2 regions of the Streptosporangium sp. NPDC048047 genome follow, and region 1 is predicted to be linked to the other one. Evidence: riboswitches for the same ligand, from Rfam matches in the RefSeq annotation. Region 1 holds a riboswitch; the other holds the start of a gene.
What was found. Region 1 has a riboswitch for cyclic di-AMP ahead of AB0D67_RS04855 (hypothetical protein). Riboswitches for the same ligand answer to the same signal wherever they lie in the genome.
Positions count from the first base shown of each region.

Region 2: linked by a shared signal. The riboswitch ahead of AB0D67_RS13415 (NlpC/P60 family protein) and the one ahead of AB0D67_RS04855 (hypothetical protein) in region 1 are both predicted to bind cyclic di-AMP.

Region 1 is NZ_JBEZNH010000004.1:51,564-59,146, reverse strand. It holds gene AB0D67_RS04870 (roadblock/LC7 domain-containing protein) at 1-527, shown strand, start outside; gene AB0D67_RS04865 (hypothetical protein) at 540-911, shown strand; gene AB0D67_RS04860 (alpha/beta fold hydrolase) at 959-1,816, opposite strand; gene AB0D67_RS04855 (hypothetical protein) at 2,197-2,952, opposite strand; cyclic di-AMP (ydaO/yuaA leader) riboswitch at 3,196-3,340, opposite strand; gene AB0D67_RS04850 (DUF4253 domain-containing protein) at 3,608-4,435, opposite strand; gene AB0D67_RS04845 (LysR family transcriptional regulator) at 4,529-5,443, opposite strand; gene AB0D67_RS04840 (oxidoreductase) at 5,550-6,440, shown strand; gene AB0D67_RS04835 (S8 family serine peptidase) at 6,506-7,583, opposite strand, start outside.
Region 2 is NZ_JBEZNH010000012.1:60,027-67,609, reverse strand. It holds gene AB0D67_RS13420 (amino-acid N-acetyltransferase) at 68-751, opposite strand; cyclic di-AMP (ydaO/yuaA leader) riboswitch at 1,089-1,242, shown strand; gene AB0D67_RS13415 (NlpC/P60 family protein) at 1,248-2,297, shown strand; gene AB0D67_RS13410 (LuxR C-terminal-related transcriptional regulator) at 2,493-2,741, opposite strand; gene lysX (bifunctional lysylphosphatidylglycerol synthetase/lysine--tRNA ligase LysX) at 3,432-4,934, opposite strand; gene AB0D67_RS13400 (type III pantothenate kinase) at 4,959-5,741, opposite strand; gene AB0D67_RS13395 (L-aspartate oxidase) at 5,747-7,583, opposite strand, start outside.

The sequences.
Region 1 (7,583 bases):
GAGCGTCCGGACCGTCCGGACCGTCCGGAGCGGACACGCCGGGCACGCCGGGCACGCCGGGCACCGTACCGGCGTCCCCCGCGCAGGCCCCTTCCGCGCCGGACGGGGAGGGGGTGTCGCGCCGCGAGCGGGCCCGGCGGGAGCTGGCCCTGCTGCGCGACCGGTTGCACGAGGAGATGGCGCTGCTGCGCGAGCGCGTGCCGGAGGTGAACGGAAGCATCGCCTGCAGCGTGGACGGCCTGACGCTGGCGAGCGACCTGCGAGGTGAGACCGAGCAGATCGGCGCGCTGTCCTCCGCGGTGCTCGCGCTCAGCAGCCGGCTGACGGCCATGGCCGACAAGGGCTCCTTCGAGGAGACGCTGATCTCCGGTGACAACGGCTACGCGGCCTTCTACGCCGCCGGCCCCACGATCGTCCTCACGGTGCTCGCCCGGCCCGGGACCAACCTCGGGCTGCTGCGCCTGGAGGGCCGCAAGACGGCGGTGAGAATGGCCGCCCTCACGTCCCGCACATCGACACCCCACTGATCGGAGTCAGACATGGGCAACATGGATATCTCTCTCAAGGAAATGATGGGCATCGACGGCGCGGTCGGCGCGGTCGTCGTCGACTACAACAGCGGCATGGCGCTGGGCGCGCTCGGCGGCTCCAAGGACCTGGACCTCCAGGTGGCCGCGGCGGGCAACACCGAGGTCGTCAAGGCCAAGCTGCGGACGATGGACTCCCTCGGCCTCAAGGACACCATCGAGGACATCCTCATCACGCTCAGCGCGCAGTACCACATCATCCGCCCGGTCACCGGCCGGAGCGGCAAGGGTCTCTTCCTGTACCTGGCGCTGGACCGCAACCGGGGCAACCTGGCGCTGGCCCGGCACACCCTGCGGATGATCGAGGAGAGACTCGAGGTCTGATCCTCCGGTACGGCTCCGCGCACCGGGAGCGCGGGCCGTACCGGAGCTCACCGCTCGGCGGAGGCGGTGAGCTCACCGATCGCGTCGGCGAAGGCCGGCCAGAGCAGGCGCGGCAGGTCGTGGCCCATGCCGGGGAAGGTGACCAGCCTGGCGCCGGGGATCGCGTCCGCCGTGGCGATCCCCCCGGCCACCGGGATGAGCTGGTCGGCCTCGCCGTGCAGTACGAGGGTGGGTACGGTGATCTTCCCGAGCAGCGCCGTACGGTCGCCCGAGGCCAGGATCGCGGCGAGCTGCCGGGCGGTCCCGGCCGGGTCGAGGCCGCGGTCGTAGCTGAGTTCGGTGATCTGGGCGACGCGCTCGCGGTCCATCCGGTATCCGGGGGATCCGAGGATCTCCCAGGTGCTCAGCGCCTGACGGATCGCGGCCTCGCGGTCGGGCGGCGGCGGCGCCATGAGCACCGCCATCGCCGCCTCGGTGGGCGGGGCGACCGCGTGGCCGGGGGTGGACATGATCGAGGTGAGGCTCCGCACCCGGCGCGGATGGCCGATCGCCATCGCCTGGGCGATCATGCCGCCCATCGAGGCGCCGACCACGTGGGCCGACTCCCAGCCGAGCGCGTCGAGCAGCCCGGCGGCGTCGTCGACCATGTCGTCGAGCAGGTAGGGGGCCCGGCCGCCGCCGAGGGCGGGCGCCCCGGCGTCGTTCAGGTGGGTGGACTCGCCGGCGTCGCGGTTGTCGAACCGCACCACGTGGTGCCCGCGGCCGGCGAGCAGCTCGCAGAACTCCTCGTCCCAGTGGATCATCTGGGCGCCGAGGCCCATGATCAGCAGAAGCGGCCGGTCGCCGGGAGACCCGAAGGTCTCATAGGCGATCTCGATGCCGTTGGCCCGGACGCGCGTCGTCATGTCGCTCCCTCTCCCCCATCCGTCCGCGGGCGGGCCGGGTGGCCGCCCGGACGGCTCCCGCCGCCTGGAGATGACGGACCGGTAACCCGGAACAGAATGTCATTCTGCCCAGGTCGGGGCAAGGCATCCCCGCACCGAAGGGCCGGAGAGCGAAAAGCAGGAGCGGACGCCCTGCGCCGGCGTCCGCTCCCGTGTCCAGGAAAGTCTGAGGTGAAGCTCTTCGCCTCCGGCCGTCACGGCCTGACCGAGCCGTCACGGCCCGGTGGAACCTTTATGACCCGGTGAGCCGTCACGGCCCGATGGTGCCGCACTGGCGCGGGGCGGCGTCGTGACGGTCCGGCGGCGCCGCCGTGATGGTGCGGCGGCGCCGTTCCGGCCGGTTACGGCTTGACGGTGATCTGGACCGGCTTGGCCGGGTCGCCGTCCCGCTTGCCCCAGGCACCGGTGGAGAAGGGGACCGGGTCGTTCTTCTTGCCCGGACCGTCGCCCCACTTGGTGATGACGTAGTCGACCTTGATGTGGCCCATGCCGCCGTTGCCGTCCACGCCGAGGGTGCCGGGGTTGAACGTGCCGCCGGTCAGGTCGGCGAAGGTCTTGGCGTCGAGGTCGATCATGACGCCGCTGCTGGAGGGGACACCGGGGCCGCGGTCGCCGACGAAGAACTTGGCCTTCTTGCCCTTGTAGATGACGTAGCCCTCGGTGAACAGCGGCCAGCTCGGGCTGGCGATCATGCCCTTCTGCATCGGCTTGCCACTGGCGGGGAGGCCGGTGTCACCGGCGCGGCCGGAGGAGTCGTCCCAGAAGTAGGAGGCCTTGGTCTGGCCCTTCAGCATGACGGTCTTGGTGACCTTCTGCGGCTTGGCGGGGGCGGCCTGCTCCGGCGCGGCGGCCTGCTCGGGAGCGGCGGCGGCCTTCGGCGCGGCGGCCTGGGCGGGGGCGGCCTCGGGGACCGCGGCCGCGACCGGCTCGCTCACCGCGGTGACCCCGGTGCCGGCCGCCGAGGCGGCGGGCGCGTCCCGGTCGGCCGAGGGGAGGGCCGAGACGGCGGCGGCGGAGGCGAGGAGCCCGGCGCCGACGAGGCCGGCGACGGCGTAGCGGGTCTTGCGGGCGGACGTGCGGGGATCCAGGGAAGGCATGAGGAAACGAACTCTTTCGCGAGGGAACGGGGCAGCCGGACGCCATGCGTGAAGGGAGGCATCGGCGGGGTCGCGCTCACAGGGAAGAAGAGGCGCAGGGGTGGATCAGGTGGCGCTACACGGAGCGCTGGGGGATGCCGCGACCGATCGCGGCGGAAGAACCCAGGGGATGTGAAAGTCTCAGAGGACCGGCAGCGAAATGCTGCATACCGGTACGAAGGTGGCGCGGTCTCCCACTGAGGGATCTCCTCTCCATCTCGTCTACCGGGTTAGCTGACGGGTTCGGGCGGTGGAGTGCCCTACCACCGCGTTCGCGGCGGATTCACCCCGGAAGGTGGGTCCCCGGCTCCCATACCATGACGGCTTCGGGATTCGACGTCGGCCCGGTCGCCCCCTCGGATGAGGGTGCAGGTCACCTGCCGATGACTAGGACACTACCGGGCAAATCAGACAAAGCAAAGCAGAACCCATGGAATGACCAGAAGATCTACCTTCTATGGCCAAGAAAGGGCACATGATCCGGTTCATCGGCCCCTGAACCGGCGCCGACCAGGGCGTACACGCCGCGGCGAATTACATACGGGTGATTCACCGCCGCCATTTCCCGCGGCCCGCGGTCCCGCCCGGAACCCCGGGAAACGGCCGCCCGCCCCGGTCAGTCCCACCAGAACGACCAGGCGTTCCTGCCCATGATCTGCTCGGCGTAGCCGGCGAGCGTGCCGGCGCTGTAGACGACGCTGTCCGGGCAGAACGTCCAGTGCTCCGCCGCGACGTGCAGGGCGTGCTCCGCCGTCGTGGGGGGCGCCGCGACGCTCAGGTCGAGGGTGTTGAAACCCACGCCCACCAGCCGCGCCCCGAACCGCTCCTCCCAGCTCCGCACCACGGCGGCCAGCGGGACCATCCACTCGTTGTGGTTCAGCGCGCCCTGCCACCCCATGACGGCCAGCGCGTCGGCCCCCCGGTCGACGGCCACCAGGCCCAGGGGGGTCCTGCGCTCGGCGACCAGCCCGGCGTACCAGTCGGCGACCACGTCGGGGTCGGTGGCGAGCCTGCCCGCGGGGGCCGGACCCGGGCACCGCGCGCCGAACGGGGCCAGCAGCTCCAGCTGCTCGGCGTCCGCCCTCTCGGTCCAGTCGGCCCAGACCTCCGCCATGAAGGCGGCGGTGTGATAGTTGTCGATCTCCTCCACCGTGTCCGGGGCGATCTGCCCGGACGACCACGGCTGGACGGAGTCCTCCAGCAGCAACGGCCACAGGCCCGAGCGCGGGTGCTCGGCCCGCAGGCCGGACCACAGCCCGGCGGAGACCGGCTCGTCACTGAGCCAGAACGCCGGACGATAACCGACCATCAGCTGGGAGTAGCCGGGGTCGGGCCACACCACGTCGCCTGGAGGCAGCTCGACCGAGAGCGCCCGCCCCTCACCGCCGCCGGCGAACAGCTGGCCCAGCAACGGCGGAAGTTGCTCCCGCTCGCAATCGCTCATCCCTGTCGATCCGATCCTGACCACGGACCAATTTTGGCCTGTCAGGCGGCGGGAGGACAGTTCTCCCCCCAGCACGGCCGAAAAACACCGCGTTCACGGCCCTCGCGGGGAGGGCCGAGGGGCCGTCGCGGGCTCCGCGAGCTCGCGGACCACGTCGGCGAATCCGCGCACCAGCGGGTCGTCCGCACCCCTGGGCCAGGCCAGGGCCACCCGCAGCGGCTCGACGTCGGTGAGGGGCACCCAGGCGAGGTCGGGGCGGGCGTAGTAGCGGGCCATGCTCGACGGGGCGAAGCAGACGGCGGCGCCCTCGGCCACCTGCTCCAGCATCTCCTCGACGTTGTCGTTGGTCGGCCCCCAGCGCGGGGCGGAACCGTCCGGCCGGGGGTTGACCGCCCACCAGTCCACCCATTCGCGCGGCGCCCGTTCGGTCCACATCAGGGGCTCGCCGGCCACCTCCATGACGGAGACGCCGTCGCGACCGGCGAGCGGATGGCCGGACGGCAGGCCGACGACCCGCCCCTCGACGTGCACGATCTCGGACCGCATGCCGGTGAGGTCGGCGGGCAGCCAGACGAAGGCGACGTCCACCCGGCCCTCACGCAGCGCGGCGGCCTCCTGCCCCCAGTCGAAGCGCTTGGGCTCCACCCGCACGCCGGGATGGCGGCGGGCGAACTCGGCGCGGGCGCGGGTGGTCAGCTCACCGGCCCCGCTGGCCTCGAACCCGACGCGCAGCCGCCCCGCCCGCCCCAGCCGGTGCCGCTCCGCGGCGGCCGTCACCCGGTCGGCCTGCAGGAGCGTACGGCGGGCCTCGTCCACCACCTCCCGTCCGGCGGCGGTCGCCCGCACGCCCCCGGCGTGCCGGTCGAACAGCCGGACGCCGAACTCGCCCTCCAGGCTCCTGAGGGCGTAGGACAGGGCGGGCTGGCTGACATAGAGGCGCTCGGCGGCCCGCCCGAGATTCCCCACCTCGTCGATCACCACGAGGTACCGCAGCTGGCGAAGCTCCACCCTGCGATCATAAATCCTCTTTATGGCCCTCCTCATCATCTGTCTTGGACGCCCCCGCGGGCCGTCCGGCATAACAGAGGACATTGACGACGACGTGGAGGCCGAAATGGACATCCGTACGAACATCGAGACGAACACCGGCGCCGCTCCGGCCCGCCGGGCGGAGGGCCGGGTCTGGCTGATCACCGGCGCGTCCTCCGGCTTCGGCCGGGCGATCGCCGAGGCGGCGCTGGCCGCCGGTGACACCGTCGTCGCGGCGGCCCGCAGGCCCGAGGCGCTCGACGACCTGGTCGCCGCCCACCCGGAGCGGGTCGTCGCGGTCGGGCTGGACGTCACCGACACCGCCCGGGTCGCCGCCGTGGTCGCCGAGGTCGTCCTCTGGTACGGGCGCGTGGACGTGCTGGTCAACAACGCCGGGCGCGGACTGGTCGGCGCCGTGGAGGAGACATCGGACCGCGAACTGCGCGACCTGATGGAACTGCACTTCTTCGGTCCGGCGGCGTTGACGCGGGCCGTGCTGCCGCACATGCGCCGGCAGGGATCGGGTGCGATCGTGCAGATGAGCAGCATGGGCGGCCGGTTCACCTTCCCGGGCGTGGGCGCCTACTCGGCGACCAAGTTCGCTCTGGAGGGGCTCTCGGAGGCGCTCGCCCAGGAGGTCGCGCAGTTCGGGATCAAGGTGCTGGTCGTGGAGCCGGGGGCGTTCAGGACGGGCTTCGCCGGCGGCGGCGCGCTGCTGCAGTCGGCCGCCATCCCCGCCTACGAGACCGTCGTCGGCCCGGTCCGCTCCGGCCTGCCGGAGTCCGACGGCAGGCAGCCCGGCGACCCGGCCAAGGCGGCGGCGGCCGTCCTCGCCGCCCTCGACGCGGAGGAGACCCCGCTGCGCCTCCCGCTGGGCGACGACGCCGCCGACGCGATCGCGGCCAGTCTGGAGAACGCCCGCGCGGAGTTCGCCGCCTGGGAGAAGGTGGCCCGCAGTACCGGCTTCGACGCCTGACCGGCCCGGCGCCTCCTCCGGGGACCGGCGGGCCGCCCCCTCTTCCCGGCTCAGCGCGGGAACGCTCAGCCCCGTCCCGGAGGCGGCGGAGGCGGCCAGGGTCCGGCCGGCAGGACACGCGTGCCGTCGGGCCCGGTCGGCTCGTGGCCCGGCACGGGCGGCGTCGGGCCGTACGGACCCTGGGCGGCGTGCGGCGGGGGCTCCACGCGGGGAGGGAGCGGCGGGACCGGCGTACCGTGCGGAGGCGGCTGCGGGTGACGCGCCGGGCCGGGCGGCGCCTGGTGAGCCGGATACGGAGACGGCGGCGTCTGGTGAGCCGGGTACGGGGTCGCCTGATGGGAGGGGTGCGGCGTCACCGGCCCCCGGTCGTGGGAGGGGTACGGCGGCCCCTGATGAGGGCGCGGCGACGGTGGCATCTGATGGGGATGCGGCGATCCCGGGCCGTGCGGCGGCGGGAGGTACGCCGGACCGGCCGGGCCGGGTGGGGGGAACGCCCCGCCCGGCGAGGGAACCGGTCCGCCGGGCGGCATGCCGTACGGCGGAGGCGGCGCGTACGGCCCGCCGGGCGGCGCGCCGTACGGCGGGAGGGGGGCGGACGGGGAAAGCGGTACGGCCGGCGCCGCGCCCTCACGCCGCGCCTGGCGGCGGTTGCGGATCACGAAGAACACGACGAGGACCGGGACCAGCACCATGACGACCGTCTGGGCGATCGCGCCCGGCACGCTCGAGACGCCGAATTCGATCCAGGGCCCGTCGTCCTCGGTGGGCTCGGGGCGGGGCGTCGGGGTGGGTGAGGGGGGCGGGGTGCCGAGCGGGTTGGCCTTGACGGTCCCCACCTTCGCGGTCAGCGCCCGCACCGGGTCGACGACGCCGTGGCTGAAGGCCGCCTTGTCAGAAAGGAGCGGGCTGTCGTGCGCGGTGCTCACCAGACGGTTGATCACATCCCTCGCGCGCAGTCTGGGTTCCTTCGATCTGATCAACGCCGCCACCCCGGCCACGATCGCCGCCGCGTCGCCCGTACTGCTCCCGACGCCGTATCCGTTGCCGGACTCCCGGCGGGGCAACGGAACGATGATTTTCTCGGCGGGGGCGGCGAGCGCCACCTGCCGTCCCACAACGGAGCCGGACCACAACTTCCCCGAC
Region 2 (7,583 bases), on a different contig from region 1:
CGCATGCGGCGCATTCGAGACTCACATGCACGTTGCAGCACAAGGTATCGAGATAGTCGTCCGAGAGTCACCTTTTGTCACAGTCACAACTGCGGTCATCGCGCCTGACCTGGGGCGGCAGATGAAGCAGCATCCGCGTGTTCCCCAGGGTGTTCGGCTTCACGTGCTCCAGGTCGAGGAATTCGGCGACGCCCTCGTCGTAGGAGGCGAGCAACTCGGCGTAGACCTCGGGCGAGACGGGCGTGCCCTGGATCCGCCGGAAGCCGTGGCGCGCGAAGAAGTCGACCTCGAAGGTGAGGCAGAAGACCCTGCGCAGGCCGAGTTCGCCGGCCGTGCGGATCAGCGCCGAGACGATCATGTGGCCGATGCCCTGGCCCCGGCACGCCGGATCGACGGCGACGGTGCGGATCTCGGCGAGGTCCTCCCACAGGACGTGCAGCGCCCCGCAGCCCATGACGGCCCCGTCCCGCTCGGCCACCCAGAACTCCTGGACGTCCTCGTACAGGGTGACCGTGGCCTTCTCCAGCAGTCGCGGCCCGGCGCCGCCGTAGGTGTCGACCAGCCGCCGGATCGCCCGCACGTCCGGCGTGCGGGCGCGCCGGACCGTGACCTCGCCCGTGACCCCGCCGGTGGTCCCGGCTGTGGCTCCCGCCGTGGCCCCGGCCGTGACCCCGCTCGCCGACCCGGTCGTCGCCCCGGTCCCGTCCGTCAGGGCGTCCGCCGCCGGGGAGGGTTCCGCAACCTGCTCCATGACCGATCAGCGTACGTCCTCGGCACACCCCCATTACGGCCCAGCCGTAACTTCGGTCACAACGGCACCGCCCGGCTCCCGGTGTCACCCCCGTCGCGCCCGGCCGGAAACCCCGGTGACGGCGGCCATTCGCCCTCGGCATGGACCGGGGCCTGCGGCTACATGGGCGGTATGCCGCTCATAGCGACATGGATCCAGGTTGACAGGCATGAGGATCATGAAAGTATGTGATCTGCCTGTGACTTTCCGGTTGTGAAAGCTCTACCGACTTTGTGGTTCTGGTTGAGCATGAACCTCCAATTGCACTAATGTCCGTGCTCGATGTCAGCTTCCCCGAAAAGCTGACCCGCCGAATCCCCGGACCCGGGGAGCCGGGGACCCACCCTCCACGCGTCCCCAGGGGTGAATCCGAGCCGTCACCGGCGTGCTCGGTAGGGCTGCCTCCGGCCCGAACCCGTCAGCTAACCCGGCAGGCGGCCGAGAGAGGAGCCCGTTGGTGAAGCGCACGCCGCGCCGTGGCAGTGGACGTCCAGCCGGACCCGTCCCGATGCGGGAGCGCGTCTCCCGTCGCCTTTCCGGCCGGACGGCCTCCATCGGGCTCGCGTTCACCCTCCTCGCGGTCGGCGCTCCCATGACGTCCGCCGGTGCGGACCCGAAACCGGACCTCCGGCAGCTCGCCAAGCAGGTCGAGAAGCTCCACGTCGAGGTCGAGACGCTCGCCGAGCAGTACAACGGCGCACGCGTGAAGCTCAAGCAGGCGCAGCGCGCCGCCGAGGTGGCCAAGAAGAACCTGTCCACCAGTGAGACGGAGCTGGAGTCCCGGCGCACCAAGGCGACCCTCCTCGCGCAGAGCACCTACATGTCGGGGGGCCTGGGCTCCACGCTCGCCTTCACCCAGTCGAGCGACCCCGACACCTTCCTCGACCAGGCCGCCACCAGCTACGCCCTCCAGCAGCGGCAGAGCGAGGAGGTCGCCCAGGTCGCCCAGGCGCTCAAGGTCGCCGAGCAGGCCCGGGCCAGCGCCAGCGCCCGGTCCGCCGAGGTCAAGAAGCTGCTGGGCGAGCTCGGCGACAAGCGTTCCAAGATCGAACGCCTGGTCGGCAAGCTGGAGGGCAACCTCTACCGGGAGGTCCGCGACCGCGCCCAGGGCATGCAGGGCCGGGCGACCAGGCTCACCGTTCCGGTCGTGGGCCAGGGCAAGGCGGCCGAGGCGGTGCGCTGGGCGCTCACCCAGCAGCTCAAGCCGTACGTCTGGGGCGCCGAGGGACCCAACTCCTTCGACTGCTCGGGGCTGGTCCTGTGGGCCTACCAGAAGGTCGGCATCAGCCTGCCCCACTACACCGGTGACCAGTGGACCGCCGGCACCCACGTCTCCCGCGACCAACTGCGCCCCGGCGACCTGGTCTTCTTCTACAGCGACCTGCATCACGTCGGGATCTACCTCGGCGCCGGCCTGATGATCCACGCCCCGCAGACCGGTGACGTGGTCCGCATCGCCCCCATGGGCAACCGGCCCTTCGCCGGGGGCGTGCGCGTCGCCGACTGAATCCGGCCGGCGTACGGCCGGACCGGACGGACCCGGGCACACGATCAGCAGGGTGCCCGGCCTGACCCGACGGGCGTATGACCGGCCGGATGCACGAACCGGCCGGACGGACACACGACCAGCAGGGTGCACGGCCTGACCGGGCGGACCACGACCGGTCGGCCGGTGCACGGCGGACCGGCCGGGTGTACGGCGTCAGATCAGGCGGCGGCGGGCGGCCCAGGCCACCGCCTCGATCGCGGTGGCCACGCCGATGCGGTCACAGATCCCGCGCAGCCTGCGCCGGACCGTCCGGCCGCTGATGTCGAGGCGGCGGCCCACCCTGTCGACGGTGACGCCCTTGGCCAGCTCGGCCAGGAGCACGAGGTCCTCCTCGCTGAGATCGATATCCTCAGTGCCCGGAAGACTTTCGCCGCGGCGGGAATCCACTTCCGGATATGCCATCTAGCAACTCCCCCCGCAACGGGACTCAGGCGTGAGCACGCTGGAATCGATGTCGCCCGTCAGGAACGGTAAACGCCCCGTTCAAAGGTCGTCAAGCTCTGCTCTTCATAGAGATGGCCCACACTATTGACAGAGTGGGCGTTACATGAAGTACTCATGATATGTCGGGCCCATTGTGATTAAGCGGCTGCCGAGCCGGAGGGCGCGCCGCCGGACCGCCGTCGCGCCCGGGGCCCGCGCCAGGCGTGTCCGCGGTCTGTCCGCAGCCTGCCCGCGACATGAGCCGAGGTCATCACCGTGATCCGCCCCGGAGCCGCACCGTGGGGCCATGCCGTGGACCGTTCCGTGGGCCACCGCGGGTCCTCCGCCGGGACGAGCCGTACGGCCGGCGCCCGCCGCATTTCCCGCAGAAAACGATCGGCCCGGCGGGCGTCGCGCATCCCGTCGACCGCGGCCCCCGGCCACGCCCCTGACGGCACCGAGAAAATCATCGGGCAATGGCCGTCGGATGAAACCGGCTTTCCGGCATTCCGCGAGGAGCCGATCGCCGGCCGCCCGGATCATCGGGGAAATGGCGTCTCCGCTCAGCGGGAGGAACGGAACGAGCCCGCGATCCACGGGGACCGCGGGCTCGTCGGGCGAGGCCGGAGGGCCTGGCGGACCGGGCCCGCGGGGCGGGCCCGGTGACGCTCAGCCGGTGGGCTTCACCAGCGGGAACAGAATGGTGTCGCGGATGTTCTTGCCGGTGAAGGCCATGACGAGGCGGTCCACACCGACCCCCACGCCGCCGGTGGGCGGCATGCCGTACTCCAGGGCGGTGAGGAAGTCCTCGTCGAGCTGCATGGCCTCGGGGTCGCCGCCCGCGGCGAGCAGCGACTGCTCGGTGAGGCGGCGGCGCTGCTCGATCGGGTCGCTCAGCTCCGAGTAGCCGGTGCCGAGCTCGGTGCCGAACCCGATGAGGTCCCACTTCTCGGTGAGCAGCGGGTTGTCCCGGTGCGTCCGGGCCAGCGGTGAGGTCTCCAGCGGGTAGTCCATGACGAACGTCGGCTGGATGAGCGTGTGCTCGACCAGCTCCTCGAAGAGCTCCTGGACGAGCTTGCCCTGGCCCCACTTGGGGTCCCAGCGGATGTCGCGCGCGTCGGCGAGCTTGCGCACGTGCTCCAGCGGCGTCTCGGTCGTCACCTCCTCGCCCAGCGCCTCCGAGACCGATCCGTAGACGGTGACGCGCGGCCACTCGGGCAGGCCCAGGTCGATCTCCTGCCCCTCGTGGACCACCACGGAGTGGCCGAGCGCGGCCACGACCGCGTTCTGGATCATCCGCTGGGTCAGGTCGGCGATGCCGTTGTAGTCGAGATAGGTGCCGTAGGCCTCCATCATCGTGAACTCGGGGTTGTGGGTGGCGTCCGCGCCCTCGTTGCGGAAGTTGCGGTTGATCTCGAAGACCTTCTCGATGCCGCCCACCACGAGCCGCTTGAGGTAGAGCTCGATCGCGATGCGAAGGTAGAGCTCCATGTCGTAGGCGTTGATGTGCGTCCTGAACGGCCGGGCCGAAGCGCCGCCGTGGATGCGCTGCAGCATCGGCGTCTCGACCTCGAGGTAGCCCTCGCCGTGCCAGAAGTCGCGGATCGCCCGCACGACGGCGCTGCGGGTGTAGGCCATCCTCCGGGCCTCGTCGTTGACGACGAGGTCCACGTAGCGCTGGCGGACCCGCGCCTCGGGGTCGGTCAGGCCGACGTGCTTCTCCGGCAGCGGGCGCAGGCACTTGGAGGTGATCGCCCAGCGGTCGGCGAGGATGGACAGCTCGCCCCGGCGGGAGGTGATGACCTCGCCCTCGATGCCGATCTGGTCGCCGAGGTCGACGTCGCGCTTCCACGCGGCCAGGGACTCCTCGCCGACCCTGTCCAGGGAGATCATGACCTGGAGATCGGCCGAGCCGTCGCGGATGGTGGCGAAGCAGAGCTTGCCACCGGTCCGGGACAACATGACGCGGCCGGTGACGCCCACTTTGTCGCCGGTCGCGGTGTCAGCGGCGAGATCGGCGTATTTCTCGCGGATCTCGGCGTTGGTCGCGGTGCGCGGGAAGGTCACCGGGTAGGGGTCGACACCCTCGGCACGGAGGCGATCGAGCTTCTCCCGGCGCACACGCATCTGCTCGGGCAGATCGTCGGCCGGGTTCGTCAGGTCAGCGGTCACAGAGCCAAGGGTACCGATGTCCGGCTACGGAACGTTTCTGTTATAGATCAGCCTGAGCCCGATCAAAGTGAGCCACGGCTCGTGGACGTCGATCGAGCGGGCCTCCCCCACCACGAGCTGCGCCGCGCTGCCGGTGGCGACGACCGTGACGTCGTCGGGGTCGTCGGCCAGCTCGGCCGCCATCCGCTCGACGATCCCGTCCACCTGGCCGGCGAAGCCGTAGATGATGCCGGCCTGGAGCGCCTCGACGGTGTTCTTGGCGATCACCGAACGCGGCCGGACCAGCTCCACCTTGTGCAGCTGCGCGCCGGCCGCCGCCAGGGCGTCCACCGAGATCTCGATGCCGGGAGCGGTGACCGCGCCGACGTACTCGCCCTTGGCGGAGACGGCGTCGAAGGAGGTCGCGGTGCCGAAGTCGACGATCACGCAGGGCCCGCCGTACAGGTTGATGGCGGCGAGCGCGTTGACGATGCGGTCGCTGCCGACCTCCTTGGGGTTGTCCATCCGGACCGGCACGCCGGTGCGGACGCCGGGCTCGACGATCACGGCGTTGACGTCGCCGTAGTAGCGGCGGCACATCTCCCGCATCTCGTTGAGCACCGACGGCACCGTGGAGCAGATGACGATGCCATTGACGTCGGTGCCCTTGAGCAGCGGTGACTGGCCGAGCAGGCCCTGCAGCACCACGGCTATCTCGTCGGCCGTGCGCCGGGCGTCGGTGGCGATGCGCCAGTGCTCGATGACCTCCTCGCCCTCGAACAGGCCGAGAACGGTGTGGGTGTTGCCGACGTCGATGGCGAGCAGCATCAGTATCAGTTCCCTCGAAGGTCCATGGCGATGTCCAGCGCGGGCGCCGAGTGGGTGAGCGCGCCCACGGCGAGATAGTCGACGCCGGTCGCGGCCACCTCACGCGCCGAATCCAAGGTCAGCCCTCCGCTGGACTCCAGTCGTGCCCTGCCGCCCACCAGCCGTACGGCCCGCGCCAGGTCTTCCACGCTGAAATTGTCCAACAGGATCTCCTCGGCTCCTTCCGCGAGCACCGGCTCGATCTGGTCGATCCGGTCGACCTCGACCTCGATCGGCAACCCGGGGTACGCGTCGCGGACGGCCCGGAACGCCTCCGCCACCCCGCCGGCGGCCACGACGTGATTGTCCTTGATCAGGGCGGCGTCCGAAAGCGACATGCGGTGGTTGACCCCGCCGCCGCAGCGGACGGCGTACTTCTCAAGGGCCCGCAGGCCGGGCAGCGTCTTGCGGCTGTCCCTGATCCGCGCGCCGGTGCCCGCCACGGCCTCGGTCCAGCGGCCGGTGAGGGTCGCGACGCCGGACAGGTGGGTGAGCAGGTTGAGGGCGGTCCGCTCGGCGGTCAGCAGGTCGCGGGTGGCGCCGGTGACCGTCATCAGGACGTCGCCGCGGGAGACCCGCTCGCCGTCCTTGACGCGGCGCTCGACCACGACGCCGTCCCCGCCGACGCGGGAGAAGACGGCCTCGGCGAGGGCCAGCCCGCAGACCACCCCGTCCGCGCGGGCCACCACGTCGGCGGTGTCGGTACGGCCGGCGGGGATGGTGGCGGCGCTGGTGACGTCGCCGGCCTCCTGGAGGTCCTCCCGCAGCGCGGCCTCCACGACCGCCTCCACCCCGGCGGGGTCGAGGCCCGCCTCGGTGAGTTCGGCCGCCGCCCGCGGCGGCAGCCCGGTCGTGCGCCGCTCGTGGGGCACGTACGTCATCGTGATTCCCTCCGATGTCAGGGTCAGGTCCAGGTGGCCCAGCCACCAGGCATCATTCCGGTCGGGGAAGTCCTCGCGCCAGTGCGAGCCGCGGGTCTCCTCCCGGTTGCGGGCCGCCGCGACCAGTGCCGACGCGACGGTCAGCAGGTTCGTGGCCTCCCACGACTCGGTGCACGGCTCGACCGCCACCGGGGTCCACCGCGCGCCCAGCAGGGCCTTGGCGACCTCGGCCAGCGACTCCTCGCCGCGCAGCACGCCCGCGCCCCGGCTCATGTGCGCCTGGATCCGGGGGCGGGTCCGGGGGTCGGCGAGGCCGGCCGGCCGCCCGTCGGGCACGGGCACGGGCACGGGCAGGGGGACGGAGTCGCCGGGCGCCGGCCGTACGGTGTGGATGTCGGCGGCGATCCGCTCGGCGAAGACCAGCCCTTCGAGGAGCGAGTTGGAGGCCAGCCGGTTGGCGCCGTGCACGCCGGTGCAGGCCACCTCGCCGCAGGCGTACAGGCCCGGCACACCGGTACGGCCGCGCAGGTCGACGCGGACGCCGCCGCTGGCGTAGTGGGCGGCGGGCGCGACCGGGATGGGCTGCGTCACCGGGTCGATGCCGTGCTCCAGGCAGACCGCGTGGATCGTCGGGAAGCGGGTGCGCCACTTGTGCTCGCCGAAATGGCGGGCGTCGAGGTACATGTGGGCGGCGCCGGTCTCGCGCATCCGCCGCATGATCGCCTTGGCCACGACGTCGCGGGGGGCGAGGTCGGCCAGCTCGTGGACCCCCCGCATGAAGCGGGTGCCGTCGGCGTCGACGAGCACCGCGCCCTCGCCGCGGACCGCCTCGGAGATCAGCGGCTGCTGGCCGGTGGCGTCCTCTCCCAGCCAGAGCACGGTCGGGTGGAACTGGACGAACTCCAGGTCGCGCACGACGGCT